4 regions of the Pontibacillus sp. HN14 genome follow, and region 3 is predicted to be linked to each of the others. Evidence: riboswitches for the same ligand, from Rfam matches in the RefSeq annotation. Region 3 holds a riboswitch; each other region holds the start of a gene.
The links. A riboswitch is a leader RNA that binds a small molecule or an ion and turns the genes downstream of it on or off. The one in region 3 is predicted to bind S-adenosylmethionine.
Positions count from the first base shown of each region.

Region 1: it holds a riboswitch for S-adenosylmethionine, as region 3 does, so the genes downstream of both, LQ226_RS00350 (amino acid permease) here and LQ226_RS01460 (Na+/H+ antiporter NhaC family protein) in region 3, are expected to answer to the same signal.
Region 2: it holds a riboswitch for S-adenosylmethionine, as region 3 does, so the genes downstream of both, msrA (peptide-methionine (S)-S-oxide reductase MsrA) here and LQ226_RS01460 (Na+/H+ antiporter NhaC family protein) in region 3, are expected to answer to the same signal.
Region 4: it holds a riboswitch for S-adenosylmethionine, as region 3 does, so the genes downstream of both, LQ226_RS05295 (O-acetylhomoserine aminocarboxypropyltransferase/cysteine synthase family protein) here and LQ226_RS01460 (Na+/H+ antiporter NhaC family protein) in region 3, are expected to answer to the same signal.

Region 1 is NZ_JAJOLR010000001.1:70,005-75,790, forward strand. Features, by position in the region: gene LQ226_RS00320 (protein-glutamine gamma-glutamyltransferase) at 1-766, opposite strand, end outside; gene LQ226_RS00325 (hypothetical protein) at 920-1,378, shown strand; gene LQ226_RS00330 (DUF2268 domain-containing putative Zn-dependent protease) at 1,412-2,425, shown strand; gene LQ226_RS00335 (YfhE family protein) at 2,502-2,663, opposite strand; gene LQ226_RS00340 (hypothetical protein) at 2,892-3,305, opposite strand; gene LQ226_RS00345 (helix-turn-helix transcriptional regulator) at 3,295-3,507, opposite strand; SAM riboswitch class I at 3,744-3,848, shown strand; gene LQ226_RS00350 (amino acid permease) at 3,956-5,338, shown strand; gene mmuM (homocysteine S-methyltransferase) at 5,304-5,786, shown strand, end outside.
Region 2 is NZ_JAJOLR010000006.1:112,929-118,714, reverse strand. Features, by position in the region: gene LQ226_RS16930 (thioredoxin family protein) at 321-647, opposite strand; gene LQ226_RS16925 (methyl-accepting chemotaxis protein) at 738-2,210, opposite strand; gene LQ226_RS16920 (methyltransferase) at 2,341-2,868, shown strand; gene msrA (peptide-methionine (S)-S-oxide reductase MsrA) at 3,027-3,497, opposite strand; SAM riboswitch class I at 3,623-3,741, opposite strand; gene LQ226_RS16910 (Rid family detoxifying hydrolase) at 4,043-4,429, shown strand; gene LQ226_RS16905 (C45 family autoproteolytic acyltransferase/hydrolase) at 4,708-5,760, opposite strand.
Region 3 is NZ_JAJOLR010000001.1:287,586-293,371, reverse strand. Features, by position in the region: gene LQ226_RS01475 (helix-turn-helix domain-containing protein) at 1-1,147, opposite strand, end outside; gene LQ226_RS01470 (C40 family peptidase) at 1,633-2,535, opposite strand; gene LQ226_RS01465 (YflT domain-containing protein) at 2,749-3,096, shown strand; SAM riboswitch class I at 3,261-3,369, shown strand; gene LQ226_RS01460 (Na+/H+ antiporter NhaC family protein) at 3,482-4,774, shown strand; gene LQ226_RS01455 (sigma-70 family RNA polymerase sigma factor) at 5,021-5,617, shown strand; gene LQ226_RS01450 (hypothetical protein) at 5,614-5,786, shown strand, end outside.
Region 4 is NZ_JAJOLR010000001.1:1,026,083-1,031,868, forward strand. Features, by position in the region: gene LQ226_RS05280 (BrxA/BrxB family bacilliredoxin) at 1-280, shown strand, start outside; gene LQ226_RS05285 (hypothetical protein) at 296-661, opposite strand; gene LQ226_RS05290 (HAD family hydrolase) at 838-1,965, opposite strand; SAM riboswitch class I at 2,175-2,284, shown strand; gene LQ226_RS05295 (O-acetylhomoserine aminocarboxypropyltransferase/cysteine synthase family protein) at 2,398-4,080, shown strand; gene LQ226_RS05300 (homoserine dehydrogenase) at 4,123-5,106, shown strand; gene LQ226_RS05305 (class I SAM-dependent methyltransferase) at 5,255-5,786, shown strand, end outside.

The DNA of each region.
Region 1 (5,786 bases), 220 kb from region 3:
CTCTATGATCTCTGTACAGTCCGGAATGAACCTCAGGTGAGAAGCGGGTGACTAAAGACGTTAAGTAAGCAGAGCGGTTGCTGTTTGGAAAACGCTTCTTGTTTAGGGCTTCAATCATCTCCTCAGCTGTTACGATTCCAAATCCATGGCCGAAGAACTTCCCACCGCCCATTGCCACAGCATTTTCTCCTCTATAATTGGCATTGCTTCGGTCGTAATCCGGATTATTGAAATAAACCACATCCCCTGGCAGGTAAAAGTTCGCATGAAACGTGTAAAGACGAAGTTCAGGGTCTGTATTCCAGCTGTAGAGATAAATATTTTGAAAAGCGGTGTTGAACGTAGTTTGTTCCATACTTTTACTCATCGCGTGATACATATTTATGACGCAAGCCGTTGCGCATTCAAACGCATATAAAGAACTGTTTGTAAAGATATCTGAGATCCCACTAGTTGGATAGACGTTCGGCTTCTGAAGAAATCCTCCAGCCGGTGTTAAGTACCAGTATTCAGGATTACACGTAGCGGCACTGAAGCCACGAAACGTGGATTCTCCTTCACTCATTTCTTTCGCACTAAGGGTCATATTCTTGCGAAGTCTAAGGGCAAACCATAATTGATCCATAGACGGAAAAGAAAAGAGCTCCCCCGCATCCCTCATCCCCTCGAGGATTTCAAGATCCACTCCTGAAACGTTTAAGGAAGAAAGGGATTGTATTTGAGTTCCTGCAACTTGTATCACAATGGCATTCCCCATTTCTGTCATTGTTCTGTTAGTTTATTCGGGCAAGGCGCGAAACATGTTTCTAGGACGCTGTTAAGGAAATATGTATAATACTGGATATGGTGAAACGGATTGGTAAGTGATCCGTATATAAGAATACGAGACTAGGAGATAGTGAGGTGAGGAGTTTAGATTATGGAACAAGTTTGGGACCTGGATAAAGTAAAGCGATCACAAAGAAGATCATCCATTCAAATTTCTCTTATTTTTTGGGCGTTCATCATAGGTTCTATGATTTATGGGTTCCATTATGAGAATGGAGCTTTCGTCCTTCTTGCTTCCTTCTGCGTTATAATGACTGCGTTTGCAGGTGGATCGTTATACACGCTCAGGACAGGAAAGATCATTGGCACAAAGGATAAAAGGTATAGCGAATCTTTTGAACGAGATCGTATAGGGGAGAAAGAGTGGATGGGTAAAAAGAAAATAGAGACGACCATCCTTATTGTCGTAAGTCTAGTCTTCACGGTTTGTTTATTTGTAGTAGATTGGAGCGGTATTAGGATGAACGCCTTCCATGATTTTCTTCCTCTTATCGGAGCGGGAGTAGGAACAACGTTAGGGCAGTTCATTCGAAGTAATAAAGTAGAGTAAAAGTTAATTTATTATAGAAATGAGGCGAACGAGATGAACCGTATCGTGTTAATCATTTTATTGGGGCTCCTCGTTCTGGCTGGTTGTCAGGGAGAAGAGACGCAAAAGGTGACTTCTCCTACAACACCAGAAGCACCTGAGGATGAGGGGCACGTAAAGGAAACAGAAGGGTACACACTGAAACATACCGAGCCGACTTACATAACGATAAGAGATCAAGAGTTTGAGGTTGTGCCTGCTTTTGATTCAACGCTTGATTATATTGAGTTTATGGAAGAGAACCCATTAGAGAGTAAAACAGAAGCTTACGCGTCAAAGGTCGTTAACCCTTTTCGTCAAGAGGAGTTTGGTGATACACGGGGAGGGGACGTGCGACCTCCGAAGAATATTGATGCACTCAGGAAGTCAGTGCAAAAGTTGGACTCGAGTTATGAAGAGATCGTCCATTACATTGAAGAATCTTTAGAGAAGTCTGTGGAACGCTTTCAACTCGATCGTCCTACAAAGATCTATGTGTTCCCCTTTAATCCCGATCAGCTTTCTCTTATAGATGAAATGGACGGTGTCTTAGCTCATACTACGGATGCACTGGTTTGGTTCGAGATCGATCCTGAACATTATACAGAGGAAGCCCTCTCTTACACAATGGCCCATGAATACCATCATCTAGCCTATTACGAAATGCATCCAGAAAGACCAGTTGATTTGGTCGAGGAAGCCCTTGTAGAAGGGGAAGCCGATGCCTTTGCAGAAGGGATTTACCCCGAAGCTGAGTTTCCTTGGACGAGAGAATTGACGAAAGAAGAAGAGACGGAAGTCATAAACTGGGTGAACGAAAGAAGGTATACCTATGAAGGTGAGGATTTAGTAGAGTTCAGAGACGGCAATGAGAGGATTCCAAAATGGGCGAATTATAAAATAGGCCTTATGATCATTCAGGATTTTATAAAGAATAACCCCGATGTAACGGTAGAAGAGTGGACCAAAATGGGACCAGAAGAAATCCTAAAGGGAAGTCGTTTTGCTGATGATTTTGATGGAGTGTAAGGTGCTATATAGAAATGATAGATAACAAGAATAAAAGCAGCCTGATCACAGGCTGCTTTTTCTCATGTAATCCCCTTTACGGTAACTGAGGGTTACTATTTTTTGCTTCTTGTAATTTTGGTTTGCGGTACCCGCCAGCGATGTCGGCTTTCTTAAATTCTTTAGAATAGATTACTTCTTTCGCCGCTGATGTATCGTTCTCTCCTCCGACAGGCTGGTATTGTGATCTCTTATACATTGATCTCATCCTTTCTGTTGGAATTCGTTGTACATTTATAGCCTTCCCGCTGAATTTTTGGTTGAAACATCTCTTTAATCATTTCTTTTATATGCTGGTCCATAATTTCAAGAAATACTTCACGATCGCCTTTACAAATCTAAATGGGGTTAGGACCAAACCGGGTAACACAGAGACTTCGTTGTCATTTGATCTCGTTTCTTCTTCACCGATTACGTAAGCCCTCCCTTACATTTTGAGTTCGTAAAATCGTTTCACAATAGGACGAATGATGATTCGTACCATCAATAAAGAAAAGAGAAGCGTTTGCCCAATTGTTGAAGCATCGAGGGAGACAGAAAGGACAAAGGCAACTGCAATCATGCCATCCATAATCCAATTAACCGCCTCACCAGACTTAGCATTAATCAGGATATTCCGCTCATCATTCTTCTCAATCTCACTACGCTTTTCACCACTTGCTGTTGTTGTATCTTTTCTGCTTCGTATGTACATTTCAATGGAGAGGCCCGCTAATGCAAAGCCTAGTCCCGCTACTCCAAAAGGAAGGTCGTCATTCACGATTCCTGTGATAAAGGTACCGATCCCGATTCCTGCTAATACAATCGTTAGAATTAAATTCCGTACATGCTTAGTGTTCATTTTCATCATCCTCTTCAAATATAAATAGATCTTCAATGTGAACATTTAAGACTCTGGCAATCTTGTAGGCCAGAAGAACAGATGGATTATATCGCCCCTTTTCTAATGAAATGATGGTTCTTGACGAGACAGAAACGATGTCTGCTAATTCTTGTTGGGTAATGTTCGCCTCTTTTCGAAGGCTTCTAATATGGTTTTTCAAAAAGTGATCACCTACATAGGATGTGAAGTTTATTTCATGTGAAGCTAACTTCATATTACAACTAGTGGTATTTACAGTCAATAAAAGAAAATAAAGGATTTAAAAAGATTTCCATCTTTATGCACTTCATTGAGTCGACTTTAAAAATATTAATAAAGACGTAAATGCAAAAAGATCAGGAAAATTACAACTATATTGACAATTAAATCAAAGACTAGTAGAGTAATAAAAAAATATTCTTATCCAGAGAGGTGGAGGGACTGGCCCTTTGAAGCCTCAGCAACAGGTCGAAGATGACACTGTGCTAATTCCAGCGGGTGAACCATCCTGATCGATAAGAGCTTTCGTTATTGTCAGTTAAACGCACTCGCATGAGAGTGCGTTTTTTGTATGTTCACCCTACTAAAGTTAGGGGGAATGAAAATTGGAACATCAGTTTAAACGGGAAATGAAAACAAGGCATTTGGTTATGCTCTCCCTTGGGGGTGTAATTGGAACAGGGTTGTTCCTAAGTTCTGGCTATACGATTCACCAAGCTGGGCCCCTTGGAACGATTCTCGCTTATGGTATTGGAGCTCTTGTAGTGTATTTGGTTATGCTCTGCCTCGGGGAGCTATCGGTTCAAAATCCGGAGACGGGCGCCTTTCATACATATGCCCACAACTACATAGGACCAGGAACCGGGTTTACCGTTGCTTGGCTGTACTGGCTGACCTGGACTGTTGCATTAGGCTCTGAGTTTACAGCAGCTGGCTTATTAATGCAGCGGTGGTTTCCGGATGTTAGCGTCTGGATATGGAGTGCTTTTTTTGCTGCTTTAATTTTCAGTTTGAATGCTTTTAGCGTGAAGTTTTTTGCAGAGGCTGAGTTTTGGTTCTCTTCTGTAAAAGTTGTAGCCATTGTTCTGTTTATCCTTATTGGATTTGGAGCGATGTTTGGGTGGGTCACGGTGACGAATAGCGAACCCACTTCTGTGTTATCAAACTTTACAAGTCAGGGGCTCTTTCCTAACGGGGTGACCGCCATATTGATGACCATGCTAGCGGTAAACTTTGCCTTTTCCGGAACAGAATTAATTGGAATTGCAGCAGGAGAAACGGTTAATCCGTCCAAAACGATTCCGCTAGCGATCCGCACAACACTTGTCCGTTTAATTCTCTTTTTTATCGGGACGATCGTTGTCCTCTCGGCGCTGCTACCAACGGATGTGGCTGGTGTGGTAGAAAGTCCGTTTGTTGCGGTTCTTGACCGGATCGGCATCCCGTATGCAGCGGATGTGATGAATTTCGTGATCTTAACAGCAATATTATCCGCTGCGAACTCAGGGCTCTACGCATCTGCGCGCATGCTTTGGTCACTTGCGGATAAAGAAACAATCTCGCCTGTCTTTGCTAAGTTATCAAGTAGGGGAGTACCTCTGATCGCGATGACCTTTAGTATGATCGGCGGGGGCCTTGCGTTGTTGTCTAGTGTGATTGCGCCGGACACGGTGTATATTGTTCTGGTATCGATATCAGGCCTGGCTGTTGTAGTGGTGTGGATGAGTATCAGCGCCTCGCATTTCCAGTTCAGAAGAGCGTATCGAAAAGCAGGGCATAAAGAAACTGACTTAGCCTACAAAGCGCCATTTTATCCAGTAGTTCCGATTGCGGCATTTACTCTGTGCTTGGCTTCATGTGTAGGGATTGCCTTTGATCCGACGCAGCGAATTGCCCTTTACTGTGGCATCCCGTTTATTGCCTTATGCTATGGAAGTTATTATGTGAACCAATTTATGAAGAAAAGGAGAATAAATCATGTCAAAACCTCTCAATCGATTAAATCCCATTGAATCCTTATTAAGCCGTCAGGATGTCCTAGTGCTCGATGGAGCCTTGGCGACGGAATTAGAACGGTACGGCTGTGACTTGGATGATCCATTGTGGTCGGCTCGTGTATTGCTCGAACAGCCTGAGGCGATTAAGCAAGTACACGCTGATTATTACCGTGCAGGTGCGGATTGTTCCATTACGGCAAGCTACCAGGCAACGGTGGACGGCTTCGGGGGAAGAGGTTTCACAAAAGAGGAAGCCCTGTCGCTGATTCGAAAAACGGTTACGCTGGCTACAGAAGCCCGCGATAAAGTACTAGAAGAAGACCCCGACCGGGAGAGACCGCTCGTAGCAGCGTCTGTTGGTCCATACGGTGCCTATCTTGCGGATGGTTCAGAGTACGTCGGACAGTATAGCATTACTGATGAGGAACTGTATGCTTTTCATAAACCGCGTATGGAAGCTCTT
Region 2 (5,786 bases), on a different contig from region 3:
GTTAGTATTTTATCACGGAATCAGCCCAAAAAGAACGGCAAGAAAGTTTAGAATAAAGTCCGCCTCTGCTTGGCTTGTTTCCGTTCCTCCAAAATTCGGGCAAGGTGGTTCGGGAAATTGCGAGACTCCTGCGGCATAAGGAGCCTAGGGAAGACCCCACAGAGAGCGCAAGCGAACGAGGAGGCTTCCCAGCTCGCCGCGGAAAGCGAGTGATCTCCCGAACCACCTATACTCTGAACAAAGCAACGGAAACACTCCTCAATTTAGATCATATAAAAAAACTCGCTCATTTCCATTCGGAAATGAACGAGCTATGCTGCTTATTCATGGATAAGACGATACAACTTCCCAAGCTGGTCTTCAAACTCATCTACTGGAACAAAGCGAGCTTTACGGAACTGCTCTTTACCATCGGCATAAACCATCACCACAGGCACCGTAAAGATCGAAAACTCGCCTGCGATCTCTGGGATTTCATCTGCGTCAGCATGAACAGCTTCAACAGCTGGATATCGCTCTAGCACTTCATCAATCTGCGGCAAAAGAGCATGGCAAACGGAGCATCCTGGTCTTGAAATATATAAAAGATTTAAACCACTTTGTCCAATCGTTGAGTGAATCTCATCCATTGTGTGAACGTGTTTCATAGGTACACCACCTAGCTATAATCTGTTATTCGTATTGTACCACAGGGTGTCCCATCTTACTCCCTTATATGCTCATGGGGGTATTCGAATTTAAAGCGAAATAAGCTGTTGCGCACTCTTAGAGGTTTCATTGATATAAGCCCCGATTTTCTCACTGTCATCATTAAGACTTTCAATCGTTGCGCTCATTTCTTCCATACTTGCAGAAGCTTGCTCGATAATAGCAGCGAGTTCGCTCGTTGCTGCTTCGACCTGACGAGATCGATCTTCAACGTCTACGCTGATGCTGTTGCACTCATCCGTACGTTCCTTTACATGGCGTAACGAAGTTTGGATTCGTTCAAATGAAGAGACAACTTCATTCATGCTGCCTACACTTTCATCCAGTTTCTGACTCCCTGTTTTCATCTGATTCAGTGCTTGAGCGTTACTATCATTTAACTCTCCAAGGTTTGTGGTAATCTTTTTAGCGGACTGACCCGTTACTTCTGCTAGTTTGCGAATCTCCTCAGCTACTACGGAGAATCCTTTCCCAGCTTCTCCAGCTCTTGCGGCTTCAATAGAAGCATTTAGAGCAAGGAGGTTCGTCTGCTCTGTAATTTGCTGAATGTCTTCTGTAAACTGATTCGTTTCTTCAATTTTTCCTGTTAAAATATTAAACGTGTCATTAAGCATGTGAATAACATTCCGCAGCTCATTCATTTCCGTCTCAAGATGATAAATCCGTTCCTGCCCGCCATTAATTTCATCAGAAGCTTGATTCGTCTCTGATTGAAGAACGGTTAGGGATTCTTTCATTGTAGAAATAGTCGTCATTGTGCTTTGAGCATGGGCAGAGATATCGGTGATCTGCTCACTTTGACTTTGACCACCAGCTGAAACTTCCTGAACGGCTAGTTTCATTTCACCTTGTGCCTGAACGTTTTGCTGAACCTGATCATTCACACGAGAAATATTTTCGGCTATGAGCGTAGCCTCTTTTTCTAGCTTTTCTTTTTGTCTAGCTTGAAGCTCCCTTTCCTGCTCAGTAGAAGAAAGAATGGTTTCAAGTTTCTTAAATGTCTGACCAGCCAGATGGACCATTACCCCTAATATGACTCCCATTAGCACATAAATTAACACCATAGAGGAGAGTAGCGTGCCCATTAAATTAGCTTGCTCAGCATTTGACCAGGTATGACTGGCAATTAAAGCAATAAGACCAAGGCTATATCCTGTAGCAAATATTCTACGATCCAAGTGCACGGCAGAGAAAACAGCCAGGAAGAGAAGGATTAAGTCACCGGAAAGGGTCCCCCCTTCTACATAGATTAATAGACCATAGCCAATGATCGGCATACTTACTGCTATGTAAGCAAACATTCTCGGTTTATGTAAAATCCGTTGCAATCCAAACAACAAAATCCAGAACAAAGCTAGCTCCGTTCCGTAGATCGATGATCGAATAATCGTGCCCTCTTGTAAGGAAAGGGCTAGTGCTGACAACATTGCTATACTGTATGTAGATGTCATCAGTACGTTTTTCTTTTTCACGTCCAGTAAACGTAATTCTGAACCATTCATAATTAGGGTACCTCCAGAAGATGTCTTTTCTTTTTTTATCGACACATTCCTCTGTATACTTAAGATAAATGACAAAATTTGTAGTCTTCTTACATGTTATGGATTTTGAACCAGAAAGGACTTTCTCTACATGATTTCAAATGCACTAACGCTCATTCTACTCGCTCTCATTCTTTTAATTCTGATTTCCATCGTTACTCGCTCTTCTAAGAACGGCATCACGCCAACACCAACGAGCCCAAAAGTAAAGGAAGAAGTCACAGCAATCGTAAAGAACTATACCCCTACTACCATCGCTGACTTTGGGGCCGGCTGGGGGACGATGGCTTTCGCACTTGCGAAAGAATTCCCGCACACGGATATTTACGCCTATGAAACCTCACTGGTCCCCTACCTTTACATGAAAGGGATGGCAAAGCTTAAAGGATATTCAAATGTTAGGATTCTAAAAAAAGACTTCTTTACTGTTCGCGCGGGAGAATTTGATTTGATCTATTGTTACTTATTCACCGGAGCCATGAAACAACTGTCCCCTATGTTTGCTTCCTATAATGGGACCGTAATCTCAAACACGTTCGCCTTACCAAACACCGTGCCCACCGCCACCAAAAATGTAGCATCCTGGCTCGGCACAACTCCGATCTACATATATAAATAAAAAAGCGACCCCAAACGGAAAATCCATTTGGGGTCGCTTTACCTTCTTATGTAACCTGCCACCTCAAAGGATGGTTAAGTTCCCGCAGTCGTATCGATTGCGAGGTGGCATTGAAATTAAAATATCATAAGTGATGCAGAAATACAAGTTAGGCTGATTTAGCCGATTCCACAAGAAACGGAACCATTCTTCTGAAGATACTTTTGGTGATATTCTTCAGCATCGTAGAATTCGGAAACCTTATTCACTTCCGTTACAATTTCACTCTTGAAGAGTCCTTTATTATCCCATTCGCGAATCTTAGCTGCTGCAGTTTCTTCTTGATCTTCTGTAGCAAAGATGACGGAGCGATACTGATATCCTACGTCTTCTCCCTGACGATTTCGTTGAGTCGGATTATGACACTCGAAGAAATGGTCTACTAGTTCACTATAAGAAATCACTTCTGGATCAAATTCAACTCGAATCGCCTCTGCGTGCCCCGTACCTCCTGCTTTTACTTGTTGGTAAGAAGGGTTCACAACAGTACCTCCCATAAAGCCGACGCGTGTCGCAACTACGCCCTCAATACGTTCGAAATAAGCCTCTACTCCCCAAAAACATCCTGCTGCGAAAACTGCTGTTGCCATTCTCATCTCTTCCTTTCTTAAAACGACACTTCTTTCTTCGAGAGTACGATCACGGCCTCTTACATATAGAAGAGCCCTCTCTTTTTTATCCAAGAAAGGGCTCGTAAGTGTATATCCGTACGATCCTCTCATCTTCCAGGAATCAAGTTCCTGCAGGAATTGGCACCGTTCTCGTCAATGGTTACATTGACTTGATGGTTGCCGGGCATCAAAGGGCCAGTCCCTCCGCCTCTCTGGATAAGAAGTTTATCGCTATTTAATATTTTATGTTATCCCAAATCATACATGATCCCGTTAGTGAAGTAAAGTGATAAACACCTAATTTTTTCACATATTCTTAAACGTTAAAATTTTCTGATAACCTGTGATATGATATTCGTACTTGCTCCTTAAGGTGAGTATGTTCATTCATTTTGTATCCTCATTATATAAAAGGAAGCTTTCTTTTATGCCTGTATAGTTCAATTTAATAATGAGGGTTTTTTTTATTCAAGGGGGATCCCCTTTTATGCTTCCTAATCCAATAATTAAAGGAGTTTTTCAAAATGGTTAAAGCAATTTCAACGAACAAAGCACCAGAAGCAATTGGACCTTATTCTCAGGCAATTGACCTCGGTCAGATCGTATTTGTTTCCGGTCAAATCCCACTAAATCCAAGCACGATGGAAATCGTCTCTGATGACGTGAGCGAACAAACGACACAAGTTATGAAAAATGTTGGAGCGATCCTTGAAGAAGCAGGCCTAAACTATGCTCATATCGCTAAAGCCAATATTTATCTTGCTTCCATGGAAGACTTCCAAACAGTCAATGAGGTTTATGCAAGCTTTCTGCAAGAACCATACCCGGCTCGAGCAGCGATTGAAGTAAGCCGCCTCCCTAAAGATGTTAAAGTCGAAGTAGAAGTCGTTGCCCACCGCTCCGACGCATAACTTCGTATGAGCCTTTCTATTTGCTGAATTAAGATCATTACATGTGGTTGGGGCCGTTATTTCAACTTTTAATAAGGGGTGGCTGGGGAACGGGGAGACTCCTACGGGAGAAAGAGGTCGACGAGACCCCACAGAGAGCGCAAGCGAACGAGGAGGCTCGACAGCTCGCCCGTTTAAAGCGAGTCGTTCCCCAGCCACCCCAAACGCGCTCAACAAACGCAACGGCCCCCAAGCGCTCATAATAACAAAAAAGCCACCCTCGTCGGGTGGCTTTTTTGTTACCTTGCATTTTCGTCCATGTGGACAAATGGCAAGTCAGTATCGACCTCACCATAAATACGCGACACGTCAACGTCATTCCCTTCTAACCAATGAGCAAAGTCAAATTCTACTGGCTCTTTGTCTCCGCCAAGAGCAATCCAGGCGGTAAGGGTATTTGGAAAGTAAGCAGATGTATGGATCGTTCCTGCCCAGTTGCGATACTGCTTTGAGAATACACCTCGGTCAGAATCATTCATGAGGCGAAACGCTTCATATCCGCTAGTAATTCGCGTTTTTTCCTGATTGATAACATCCATACGACGCTCAGAATCTTTTAAGTAATTTCGATTCTCATCTTTCATGATTTCAAAATGGTTTGTACATACATTTGATTGGCGCACTTCAACACCCCGAGGAGAGGTTTCCACGACGAACGTTTCGCCTTTCCCGTCATAAACGATGTAACTAAAGGAGTGTCGATGAGGAATTTCTTGAAGCATGGCTACCGCTTCTTCCACGTTGGCACACGACTCAAGAATTAATCGACCAATCATACAACAAATAAAGCCATTCCCAGGATTTTTACGGTGCATAAAATTATATCCGATGGCCAGCCCCTTTTCATTAATACCATCCATTCGACCTGTTACACGCTGAGATGGACCAGCTATTGCGTAGCCTCCATCAGTTGGCTGATAGAAGACATAGCGACCTTCATACGTTTTCGGCTGGTAATCGTAGTTACGAATCATGTAGCCATCGCCTGTTACGATTGAGCAACCTGACTTCACATACTCAACCCGGTAACCACCAAACTCCATCATCACACGTTCCATGGTCCAACCAAGGGCATCCCTTAGCCCTAACAATTCATCCCAGACGCCAGGGGCAAACTTCTGAATCGCACGTTTCACTTCCTCTTCTTCAACAGTAAAACGCGGCTTACGGATCTTCCACTGCTTCTCCCTGTTTCGAATCGTGAGAGAATCTTTTAACAGCTCCCCTTGCTTATAGCCAAAGTCATAATGGGTCCCTCGGAATTGCAGTACTTCACTATAGATTTGTTTCAATGTAAAGCTCCCTTTCTAGATGGGCC
Region 3 (5,786 bases):
TATCGATAAAATAAGGAATGACTGTTTCCCTTAAATAATGCTCCAGACTAATGAGATCCTCTAAGACCCGGTATTTATACACCTGAAAATAATATCGAAGGATTTGAAAATCCTCTTGTTGATTGATCATCATTAAGCCTCGATCAATCCATTCTAATGCTCTTCCTTGATCACCTAAGGCGTAAAGAGACTCCACAATAGAAGCAATACTCGTTAATTTCCCTTTACTATTCTTATTCTCCTTATAGATCAAGCTCTTCTGAAAATAATCAATTGCTTTCTCATGATGAGAAAGAGCAGCGTGCAAGGAACCTAAATTATGATAGGCGATTCCTTTTAAATAGGAACTTTGCAGGTTACCAGCAGCTTTGACAGCTAGCTGAAAGCACTGATCCGCTTGCTCAAATTGGCGAGTACGCTTATAACAAATCCCAAGTAAAATTTGACAATCTCCACTACGTTTAAAATCAAATTGAACTGTATATAAATTTAGTGCCAACCTTGCATAATGAAGAGCCAGTGTCACATTTTGCAAAGAGGACTCATTGATCGCGGTCACGAAATACAAATCAGCTCTTTCACTATCACTTAATGTGTTCTGATATCCGATTGCCAACGCTTTCTTGTAATATTGCTGGGCTTCCTGATACCTTTCTTGAACATGGTGGTAGAGACCATAAAACTTCATATAATAGTAATGATGTTTCTCTTCAAATAAATCTTGCATCCTTTCTAATCGGTCCATGAGAACCGGCACTTCTGAAAGGTGGCGCATATGGAGATGATAGCGAACTTCATAGAGTTTAAATAATGACAAGGTACTCGGAGTGGAGAGTGTGCTTAATTTTTGCTTTAATTTCACATATTGCTCAGTCGCCTGGTCCGTTTCCCTTTGTAAAATAACGGTGTACCATTCTTGCAGTTCTTGTTCAAGGACCCCTTCATCTAGTTCTTCTTCAAGCGTTTCTACGGGGATATTCAATCGATTAAAGAGTAATTGAACAATTTCATCACTTGATTTGGTCAGCCCGTTCTCAATCTTACTTAAATAGGAGATTGAACAAATTCCCTGAGCTGTTTCCTCAAGCGTGCGGTTTTGGTTCAGCCGATGTAACTTTATCGTTTTCCCAACTTCAGAACCTTTCAATGTAAAGATCAACTCTCTCTCTGAAGAAGCACTTACTCTTTACTAGAGCATATGCTTCCTATCTCTCTCATACTCCTCTCACACCTCTCTTTATTTTTGGGAAAACCTAGAAGAAAAGACTGATAAAATCACCCTTTTGTCCCTTTATTTTCCCAAGCATATAAATGAGTATAGGATGTAAGTTAGACCCATCATAAATAAAAATTAGAAATATATCAATATTCTGATAATTTTCGATTCTTAAGTAGCAGGAAATTAAGACCAATTTTCACACATTAACTTAACAAACCACACCCATTGACCTAAATGAGCGCACATTCATTAGTCCATTGGACCCTACCCTCTCAAACGTCCTTAAAACTCTTATGTTTTACTTATTTACAGCCTGGGTAAATAACAAATAGAGATAAAATACTGAACTAAAAAGAGCCTCCTTGGAATGAAACCAAAGAGACTCTTAAACCGTCATACTAGTAAAGATTTAGTTACTTATTATATTGAAAAAGAGTGTCGTGTAAGGCTGTTGCAAATTCCGCACGAGAAGCTCGCTCATCGTACCCATCTTGTTTCATTTCGTCTGGGTTTCCACCTGTAACTTCTAATGCATTCTTAATCATAATTGCCATTTGCCCATGTGTAATGAATTCATCCGGTTTGAACAGTCCATTGTTAAAACCGTGAATAATGCCAAGTTCTTTCATTGCCGCAATTTGGCTAGCAAAGGTATGGCCAGCACTCACATCAGAAAACGGCTCTTGATTACTTGCCTCAAAACCAATGATATTGTTAATTAATGCAGCTGCTTGTCCTCTTGTAACAGGTTGGTCAGGCTTGAACGTTCCATCACGGTAGCCATTAATGATTTCATTCTCCACCAATTCTTTGATTGCTGTATAAGCTTCATTATTCTCATCTAAGTCATCAAATAATGCATTAACATCGAAGTTTTCAACTCGGCGCGCTGTTGCATACTTCGGACCCCAATAAGAATTATTCAATGATACGACGTCCACCCCTTTACTTGAAGTCGCACTAATGAAGTTATTATTTCCTACATAAATTCCCACATGAGAGATTCCTCTCTTGTAAGTATTTTTGAAAAATATTAAATCACCAGGTTTTAAGTTGCTTTTACTTACAGCTTCCCCTACAGTAGCCTGACTTCCTGTCGTACGTGGAATTGAAATGCCTACTTTATTATATACATACTGAGTATACCCAGAGCAGTCAAATCCGCTTGCGCTCTGTCCTCCAAAGACGTATGGTACCCCCATATGTGTTCTAGCTACGCTTAACAACTTGTCCGAATTGGTTGCAGCTCCTACTACAGATGCACTACTGAATGTGAACATAACGGCCATTCCACAAGCAATGATCTTTTTCAACATATTCCCCACTCCATCTTTTTCTAGTATCGTCTGTTTTTTCTACTAGGACCATTCTAACAAAAGATTGTTCGTCATAAAGTTACGGTTATATTACAATTTGTTTTCATATAAGTCATATTTTTCACATAACTCTTACAAAAACCATCCAAATGTTTCACAATACCTCTACAGGGAAGTGAAAAAGTGGAATAATAATGAAGGAGGAACTTTACAATGAAACCTTTTGTACGAGAGTACCAGAATGACGAAAAGCTTCAAAATGACGTCCAGAAATTAGCGGATAATGGTGTTACAAAGGATCATATCTATTTAATGACTCACGATGATGACCGCACTGAACGCCTCGCAGACAATACCGACGCAAATACCGTTGGAATAAACGAAATGAATATGGGAGAGATTGTCGGCAACCTTTTCAACAAAAAAGGTGACGAGCTACGTAATAAATTACAAGACCTCGGATTTTCTCAACACGAAGCTGAAACATACGAAGAACACTTAGATGAGGGAAAAGTCCTATTAATGGTTACAGATTCTCAAGACATTCAAAATATTATTTAAGAGATCATCCCAGTGTCCCATACACTGGGATTTTTGTTTTCCTTATAAGGGAAGGGATACAGAAAACATCTAAAAAGGTTGGACTTTTCTTGTATATCCATTGACAGTGCCCTTCTAAGTAAGTAAACTTAATCATTGCATGTAAAACAAAAAATGAATACTCCTTCTTATCACGAGAGGCGGAGGGACTGGCCCTACGATGTCTCGGCAGCGGGCTCATTTCATATGAGTGCTGTGCCAAATCCAGCAAGGTTAACACTTGATAGATGAGAAGAGGAGCTCGTATAGATTGCCCTCTTCTGATTAAGAAGGGGCATTTTTTATTGGACATGGATGAGTAGAACCCAACACACTCGACAAACTACCAAGAAAGAGGTGCAGCAACATGAATACCAACAAAGGAAATCCACTCGCCCTGTTACCCTTAGGGATCTTCTTAGTCATCTTTGTAGGTTCAGGTATCATTACAGGTGATTTCTATTATATTTCTATCTTGATTCCGGCTTTACTTGCAGCTATTGTAGCGATCCTGCAAAATCGTAAAAAACCTACGTTTGAAAAAGTTGAGCAGTTTGCCAAAGGGGCAGGCCATCCTGACATTATGATTATGGTCTTTATCTTTATACTAGCAGGCGCGTTCTCTTCTGTTGCCAATAGCATAGGAGCCGTTGACTCCACTGTAAACTTGGCTTTAACCTATTTACCTGAGAATTTAATCATTGTAGGAGTCTTTATCATCGCGGGCTTTATTTCCCTCTCTATGGGAACTTCAGTCGGGACCATTAGTGCTCTTGCTCCCATTGCTGTTGGAATTAGCGCTGAAACGGAATTCTCCGCTGCGTTATCATTAGCAGCTGTTGTTGGAGGGGCGATGTTTGGAGACAACCTATCCATCATTTCAGACACAACCATTGCAGCTGTTCGCACGCAAAAGACAGAGATGAAAGATAAATTTAAAACGAATTTCTTTATCGTTCTCCCAGCCGCGATTCTTACCATCATTCTGTTAATTGTACTCACATCTGGTGGCGAATCTTCTGTGAATCCAGACAGCTTTAATGGATTGAAGGTCATCCCGTATATTGGTGTACTCATTGGTGCATTAGCCGGACTTAATGTTATGGCTGTATTAATTGGAGGGATCCTTTTATCTGGTGTCATTGGAGGAATAAGCGGCGACTATTCACTTGATGCCTTCATGACCAATATTACATCTGGGATTAACTCGATGTCTGAATTAATCTTTCTTACAATTATCATTGGTGGAATAGTCGCCATGATTAACCAAAACGGCGGAATCCAGTTCCTCCTTCACACATTAACCAAAGGCATTCGATCTAAAAAAGGTGCCGAAGGAAGTATTGCAGGGCTAGTCGCGACTACAAACCTTGCAACAGCAAATAATACCATCGCCATTATTACAACCGGTCAACTAGCTAAAAATGTAGCAGATGAATACGAGATCGACTCAAGAAAATCGGCAAGCTTGCTTGATATATTCTCTTGTACCGTTCAAGGCTTAATTCCTTATGGAGCTCAGCTGTTAACTGCAGCGCAGATTGGAGAGCTATCGCCTATCGAACTGCTTCCTTACTCTTTCTATCCGATCTTAATTGCGGTATCAGGAATTGTAGCCATTCTAGTTGGATTCCCAAGATTTAAAAAAGCAGCTGCATAATGAAAGAGTCAGGATGTAATAAACATCCTGACTCTTTTTATTTCTACTCCCATAAAGTGAATGATAAACTTTACATAATGATTCGAACCAAGGATGTTAGAAACCCCTTTATCATAGGCCGCAAAAAAGGTTTCAAAAAAATTATAAAAAATTTCATTAAAAGTGAATCCCGTTGTGGAAACGTTCCGTCTTATTATTGAACGCACCCACAACCGAAGGATACATGGAATGAAAGGATGAACCAGGATGGGAGAAAAGGCTGCAATGGAAAAGCCCCCTTCTCGCCAAAACGACTCACTAAATTTACTAGAGATGGATTCAACAGAAGCTTTAGAAAAGATTATGGATGAGTATGGTGATGACGTGAAGCGCTTTGTTTACACCTATGTTAAGAATAGCGCAGATACAGATGATATCACGCAGGAAACGTTTCTGACGGTGTATAAGAAGTTACACACGTTTCAAAGCAAATCATCCTTACGAACTTGGATCTTTTCTATAGCCATCAATAAGAGTAAAGATTATTTGAGAAGTTTCCATACGAGGCATGACAACCTCTTTCAAAAGATCAAATCGTTTATTACAGAGACACAGGACGATTTAACACCTGAAACATTAGTTATGCGTGATGATGAATCCAGTGAGTTAATAAACCAGATCTTGAAACTTCCTCTTAAATACCGTGAAGTACTCATCCTTTATTATTTTAATGAATTTTCCATTAGAGAGATCTCTCAATCTTTGAATCAAAAAGAATCCAGTGTTAAAACCCGTTTAAATCGTGCCAGAAAGAAATTAGCTGAGCTATTGAATGAGGCAAGTCTCCAAAGGAGTGATCAATGATGAGTGTGGATCGGCAATTACAGGACTTGAAAGAGGACTATCACAACCACATTCCAACCTCCTTCACAGAGAAGGATAAACAACGCGTCTTTCAAGCGATTAGTCATGAAACGCAGCCTGAAAAACCTAAAATGAAACATTATTTGTTTAAGCCTGCTGCGATGACCGT
Region 4 (5,786 bases), 740 kb from region 3:
AGTTTGTGGATGTGCAGCCGGTCTGGCCCGACCTTCTGCAAAAGAATCTCTACAAAACACGAAACGCCCTGACCATATTGTAACGGTTTTCGCTGGTCAAGACCGTGAAGCCACAAATCGTATGAGAGAGTACTTTGAAGGGTACGAGCCCACTTCCCCTTCAATGGCCGTTATGAAAAAGGGACAAGTCGTTCACTTTATTCCACGTGAAGAGATTGAAGATCACGAGGTGGAAGAGATTGTGGCAAACTTAACGAAAGCCTACGACGAATATTGTTAAAAAAGAAGGTGCATCCTATTGAGATGCACCTTCTTTCTTTTGCCTTCTATTCTCTACTAATCTTAACCCCTTAGGTAACGTCAGTCGTTCTCTCTCCTCTCTCATCCATAGGATGATGAAAGCTACGAGACTTAGACTACTTAATATACATATGGTGCGTATCGCATAATATAAACTAACTGCAGGCTTGTCTAATTCTATGAGTTGTGAAGTGAAAAGACTCATCAACCCCGATAGCCCTCCAAGTATTAGGGCCACACATAATAGAGTGACAGAAGGCCACCACCAGCGTTCACGGACAAACAATTCCCTCATTCCAAATGCTCCACTCACCATGACAATAATAAAGCTTGCCAATGCCCAAAAGAAAAGTTCTACCATCAAATCCCCTCCTCTACTATCCTATGGTCAACATCCACTCCCTATAACTAAAATCGGCCATGCCCCTAGTTGATCTATAAACTAAAAAAGACACCCTTTACTAAGTTAAATAAGTAAAGGGTGTCTGGCACGCGTTCATTCTCTACCGGGCTAAAGAGTTGATCTCTAGACCAATCTTAAAGGACTTTGTGAAGGTCTTTAATGTTATCTATAATGGTGTGTTGATCATTTTGCTCAAACTCTTTTCTTGCTTTTTGACCTGATAATCCTGTCAGAACAGCGACGAAATGACAACCAAGACTTTGGGCTGCAAGACCGTCTGCGAGGGAATCTCCTACAATAATCACTGAATCTTTCTCTTCTTCAGTAAATGAATAGTCAAGCGCCTCTTCTATACTCGACCGTCCTAACCAGGCAAACATATAGGTGAATGGATTCGGCTTCGCGAGTGGAGCTTTGTCACCGTATTTCTTTTCCGCTTCCAGGACGTCAGAAGCAGTAGCCATGCGATTCCGGTCAAAGTAAGAGAGAATGCCTAAGTTTTCAAGTGGTTCTACCGTTTCTAGTGCTGGACGACCTGTACCAATTCCGAGCGTATACCCATCATCTTTTAATTTCGTAAACAGGTTATCCAATTCCTCCATAGTCGCAAGAGGCGTTTCAATATGGACAAATCCACCTTTCCCTTGTTGATACGGTGGCCTTCCGATTGATTTCTCTGTTAGGTCCTCACCCACATACCATTCCTGGAAGGTTTCTCTTCCTAACTCCCAAAGAGCACTGTTTCTTGTGAAAGCCATCGTCTCAATACCTGTCATTTCATATGCGATTTGGTTTAAATGGGTAAGCAACTCACCTCGCATCGCTTCAACATCTTTCATAACTGGGACAAATGTTTTATAATCTGGTTCTATACCAGCCTTATACAACTCTCCCCCAATTTCTTGAAGTGCTTGCCGGTCAAGCGTCATATCTTGGAACACTTTCTCAACGTACTTCGGTTTCACTTCATTTAGCTGAGCTAACAAACGAATCAGTTGAAAGGAAAATGTTAAATAGACCATGTCCCAGTTTGCATTGATTCCTTTTGATTTAATTAAGTACAATACCTCATCTTCCTGGAAAACTTCTGCGCGCAAATCGCCTACTTCACTTTCGGTTACGTCTGTATGAAAACGGTCTGATTGAAGACCCAAATAATTCTCACTATGTATAAGTTCCCACACGGTTAATGCCGAAGCATCAAAATATCGATGTTCACTTAACAAAACCCCATCTACATCAAATAAAATCGTTTTTCCCAATTGGCTCACCTACTCTATTTAGAATTATGTCCTATTGTAGCAAGGGAAAGCATAAAAGAACAGACTAAGCTATTGTTCCCTTTAGGGCAGACTCATGTTCAGGAAAGGATAAAAACAGAAGAAATCAAATGTTCCGAATTTTTATTGACCTTTATTTAGATTTGTTCTATAATCCATATCAAGCTCATAGCTTAAAAAACAAAGCGAATATCTTATCTAGAGTGGCGGAGGGACTAGGCCCTGCGAAGCCCGGCAACCTTCAAGCATATTGCTTGAGTGGTGCTACATCCTACAGGTCTGTGGATCTGGAAGATAAGATGAGGAATGTACATACACCCTCTTCTTATGAAGAGGGTTTTTATATGCCCTCTTCTTCCCCTCACCTGTATGGCAATTTTTCCTAGACTTTTACTTAAACAAGGAGGAATTGTTATGACTCAAAAATCTCATCTATTTGAAAACGAAACAGTAAGTTTACACGGTGGCCAGCATCCTGATAAAGCGACAGGTTCACGTGCGGTTCCCATTTACCAAACCACCTCTTATGTCTTTAACGACACAGAACATGCCAAAAATCTATTTTCCCTTGCAGAACCCGGAAACATCTACACTCGTCTTGGCAATCCAACAGTAGATGTATTTGAACAAAGGGTTGCACTTCTAGAGGACGGCGTAGCAGCCGTTGCTACTTCATCTGGTATGTCTGCGATCACCCTTGCTATCTTAAACATCGCAAGCGCTGGTGATGAAATCGTTGCCTCCACGAACCTATACGGTGGTACTTACAATTTATTTGCCGTCACTCTCCCGAAATACGGAATCAATGTCACCTTTGTTGACAGTACAGACCCAGAGCAATTTCGAGATGCGATTACTTCAAAAACAAAAGCCATCTTTGCAGAAGTGATTGGAAACCCAAGTTTACATGTACTAGATATCGAATCAGTGGCCGACATCGCTCACGACTATCACATCCCCCTTATCGTGGATAGTACCTTTGCAACACCGATCCTTTGTAAGCCTTTATCTTTTGGAGCAGACATTGTCGTTCACTCTGCGACGAAATGGATTGGAGGTCATGGAACATCCATTGGAGGAGTAGTTGTAGATGGAGGACGTTTCGACTGGAATCATGAATTGTTCCCCGGCTTTACTGAACCGGATGAAAGTTATCATGGACTTAGATATGGGTCAGATGTTGGTCCAGCAGGCTTCGCGGTAAAATTAAGGGTTCAATTATTACGAGATATCGGAGCATGCTTAAGTCCACACAATGCCTTTCATCTATTACAAGGACTAGAAACCTTACATTTACGGATAGAGCGTCATGTTCAAAATGCAAAAGAAATTGCTCTTTACCTTGAGAATCATCCTGGTGTGAGTTGGGTTTCTTACCCTGGCCTTCCATCACACCCATCCCATTCACTTGCTCAGAAGTACTTAAATCAGGGCGCAGGCTCGATGGTTGTATTCGGGATAAAAGGAGGACTTGAAGAAGGAAAACGCGCTATTGATCACATCAAGTTGTGGTCCCATGTAGCCAATGTAGGAGATGCAAAATCACTTATCATTCATCCTGCTTCAACTACACATCAGCAATTGAATAACGAGAATTTAGTGAAAACCGGTGTTACAGAAGATTTAATACGCCTATCAGTTGGAATTGAATCAACGAAGGATCTAATTGAAGATTTAGAACAAGCGATTTATAAAGCAACAGGAGTCTCAAGCCAGGACCCTCAAGCATCCGGGGCCTCTTCCTACTTACAATCAAGTTTATACCGTGATGAAACAGCCGTCCGACCTAAAAAAATCGTCTTTTTAGGGAATCCGAATTCAAAAGATGAATCTTCGAAGCTATCACGTCTTGGGTTTAAACTAACTGATGGGCCAGGTACTGAAGCTGATATTGTCTATGTAACCGAGAAACAAGAAGGTCAGGTTCAAATTAGTCCCATTACAAAGCTTGTAGCTTATCGCAAAGGGACATTAACGGAAGAGCAGCTCACTTACCTAAGAGAACAAAACCTTACGTTACTAAGCACTGAAAATTTATACAGAGATGCCATCGGTGTTCGTATACCTAATTATATAGAAGAGCCTGTTAAAGCCTAAGATCCTCCCAGATCAAACAAAGCATAGTAAAGGAGGTACATCATGACAATTCGAGTTGGATTGCTCGGCTACGGAACAGTTGGAAAGGGATTTGCCGAAACCATTCAATCGCATCAGGAAAGGCTGCAGAATCTTTTAGAAGGAGAACCTGTTGAAATTGCTAGTATTCTTGTTAAAAATCCAACTAAAAAACGGGAGTTTCCTCACTCTAGTTTAGTTACAACAGATTTCAACGAGCTTTTTCTTCAAGATATTGATGTTGTGATCGATGCGATCGTTGGAGAAGAGCCCGCGTTTAGTTACTGTAAGAAAGCAATAGAGAGTGGTAAACATGTAATAACGGCAAATAAACAAATGTTTGCTAAACATGGAAAGACTTTAAAGAAGTTAGCAGAAAAATGCGATGTTTCCTTAGGATATGAATCTACCACAGTTGCAGGGACGCCAATTATTCGTACACTCTCCCAACTGCTCCAGGTCAATCGTGTAGAACGGTTTGAAGGGATTCTAAATGGGACGTCAAATTTCATCTTAACGAGGATGAAAGAAAACAAGGTATCCTTTGACCAGGCTCTGCAAGAAGCAAAGGACAAAGGGTACGCAGAGGCCGATCCATCAAACGACATAAATGGGCGCGATGCTTTTTATAAACTTATGATTGTCAGTGAGCTCATTTATGGCAAACAGCCAAACTGGAATGAGGTATTTGTAGAAGGGATCGATGTTATCCGCTCTGATCATATAGAAGAAGCCTCATTCATGGGTAAGAAAATAAAGCATATTGCGACCATTGAATGGAAAGACGGTGATGTTCGTGCTTCCATTCAGCCTATCGCCCTTACCCATCATCATCCCCTTTATGCCATTGACCATGAGCAAAATGGCGTGGTCATTCATACCGACTTGGCTGGACCGCTCACATTGGCAGGCCCTGGTGCTGGAGCCTCCACAACTGCAAGCGGAATGCTCGAGGACCTTGTGCATATCTTCCAGAAAACGAACCGAAAAACGCATCAGCTTCTATAAATCTATATATCTAAGAAAGATACTCAAAAAAGGCTTAGAGCAGGAATGCTTTAAGCCTTTATTTATGCCTATTAAAATGACTGAACAACCTATATAGATTTACTCCCCTTTTTACTATGCTACAATTTAAGTGGAAGCTATAAAGAGTATGGCAAAAGAACTTATAGTAGGAGTGAGCACAGTGAACCCATCCGCTGAAGATTTTTACAATCAACTAGCAGAACATTACCATATGATTTTTAAGGATTGGGATGAAGCCATTCAATACCAGGGAGAAACCTTAAGCAAACTTCTTACATCACTGATTATCAAAGATCGTAAAGATACATCCTTATTAGATTGTTCGTGTGGGATCGGTACTCAGTCGATTGGTCTTGCCCTCTCCGGTTATAATGTTACCGCAACGGACATTAGTAGAGCAGCAGTGGAGCGGGCAAAACAAGAGGCCTTCACTCGAGACGCGTCTATCTCTTTTGGGATATCTGATTTCCGACGTTTAAATCAAGATATTAAGGGTACCTTTGACATTCTCCTCTCAGCGGACAATTCGCTACCCCATCTCTTAAATGAAGAGGATTTACGTTTGGCAGCTTCACAATTCTATCAGAAAGTGAAGACAGGGGGATGGCTCGTTATTACAATGAGAAACTATGACGAACTGTTAAAAGAAAAGCCTGCCT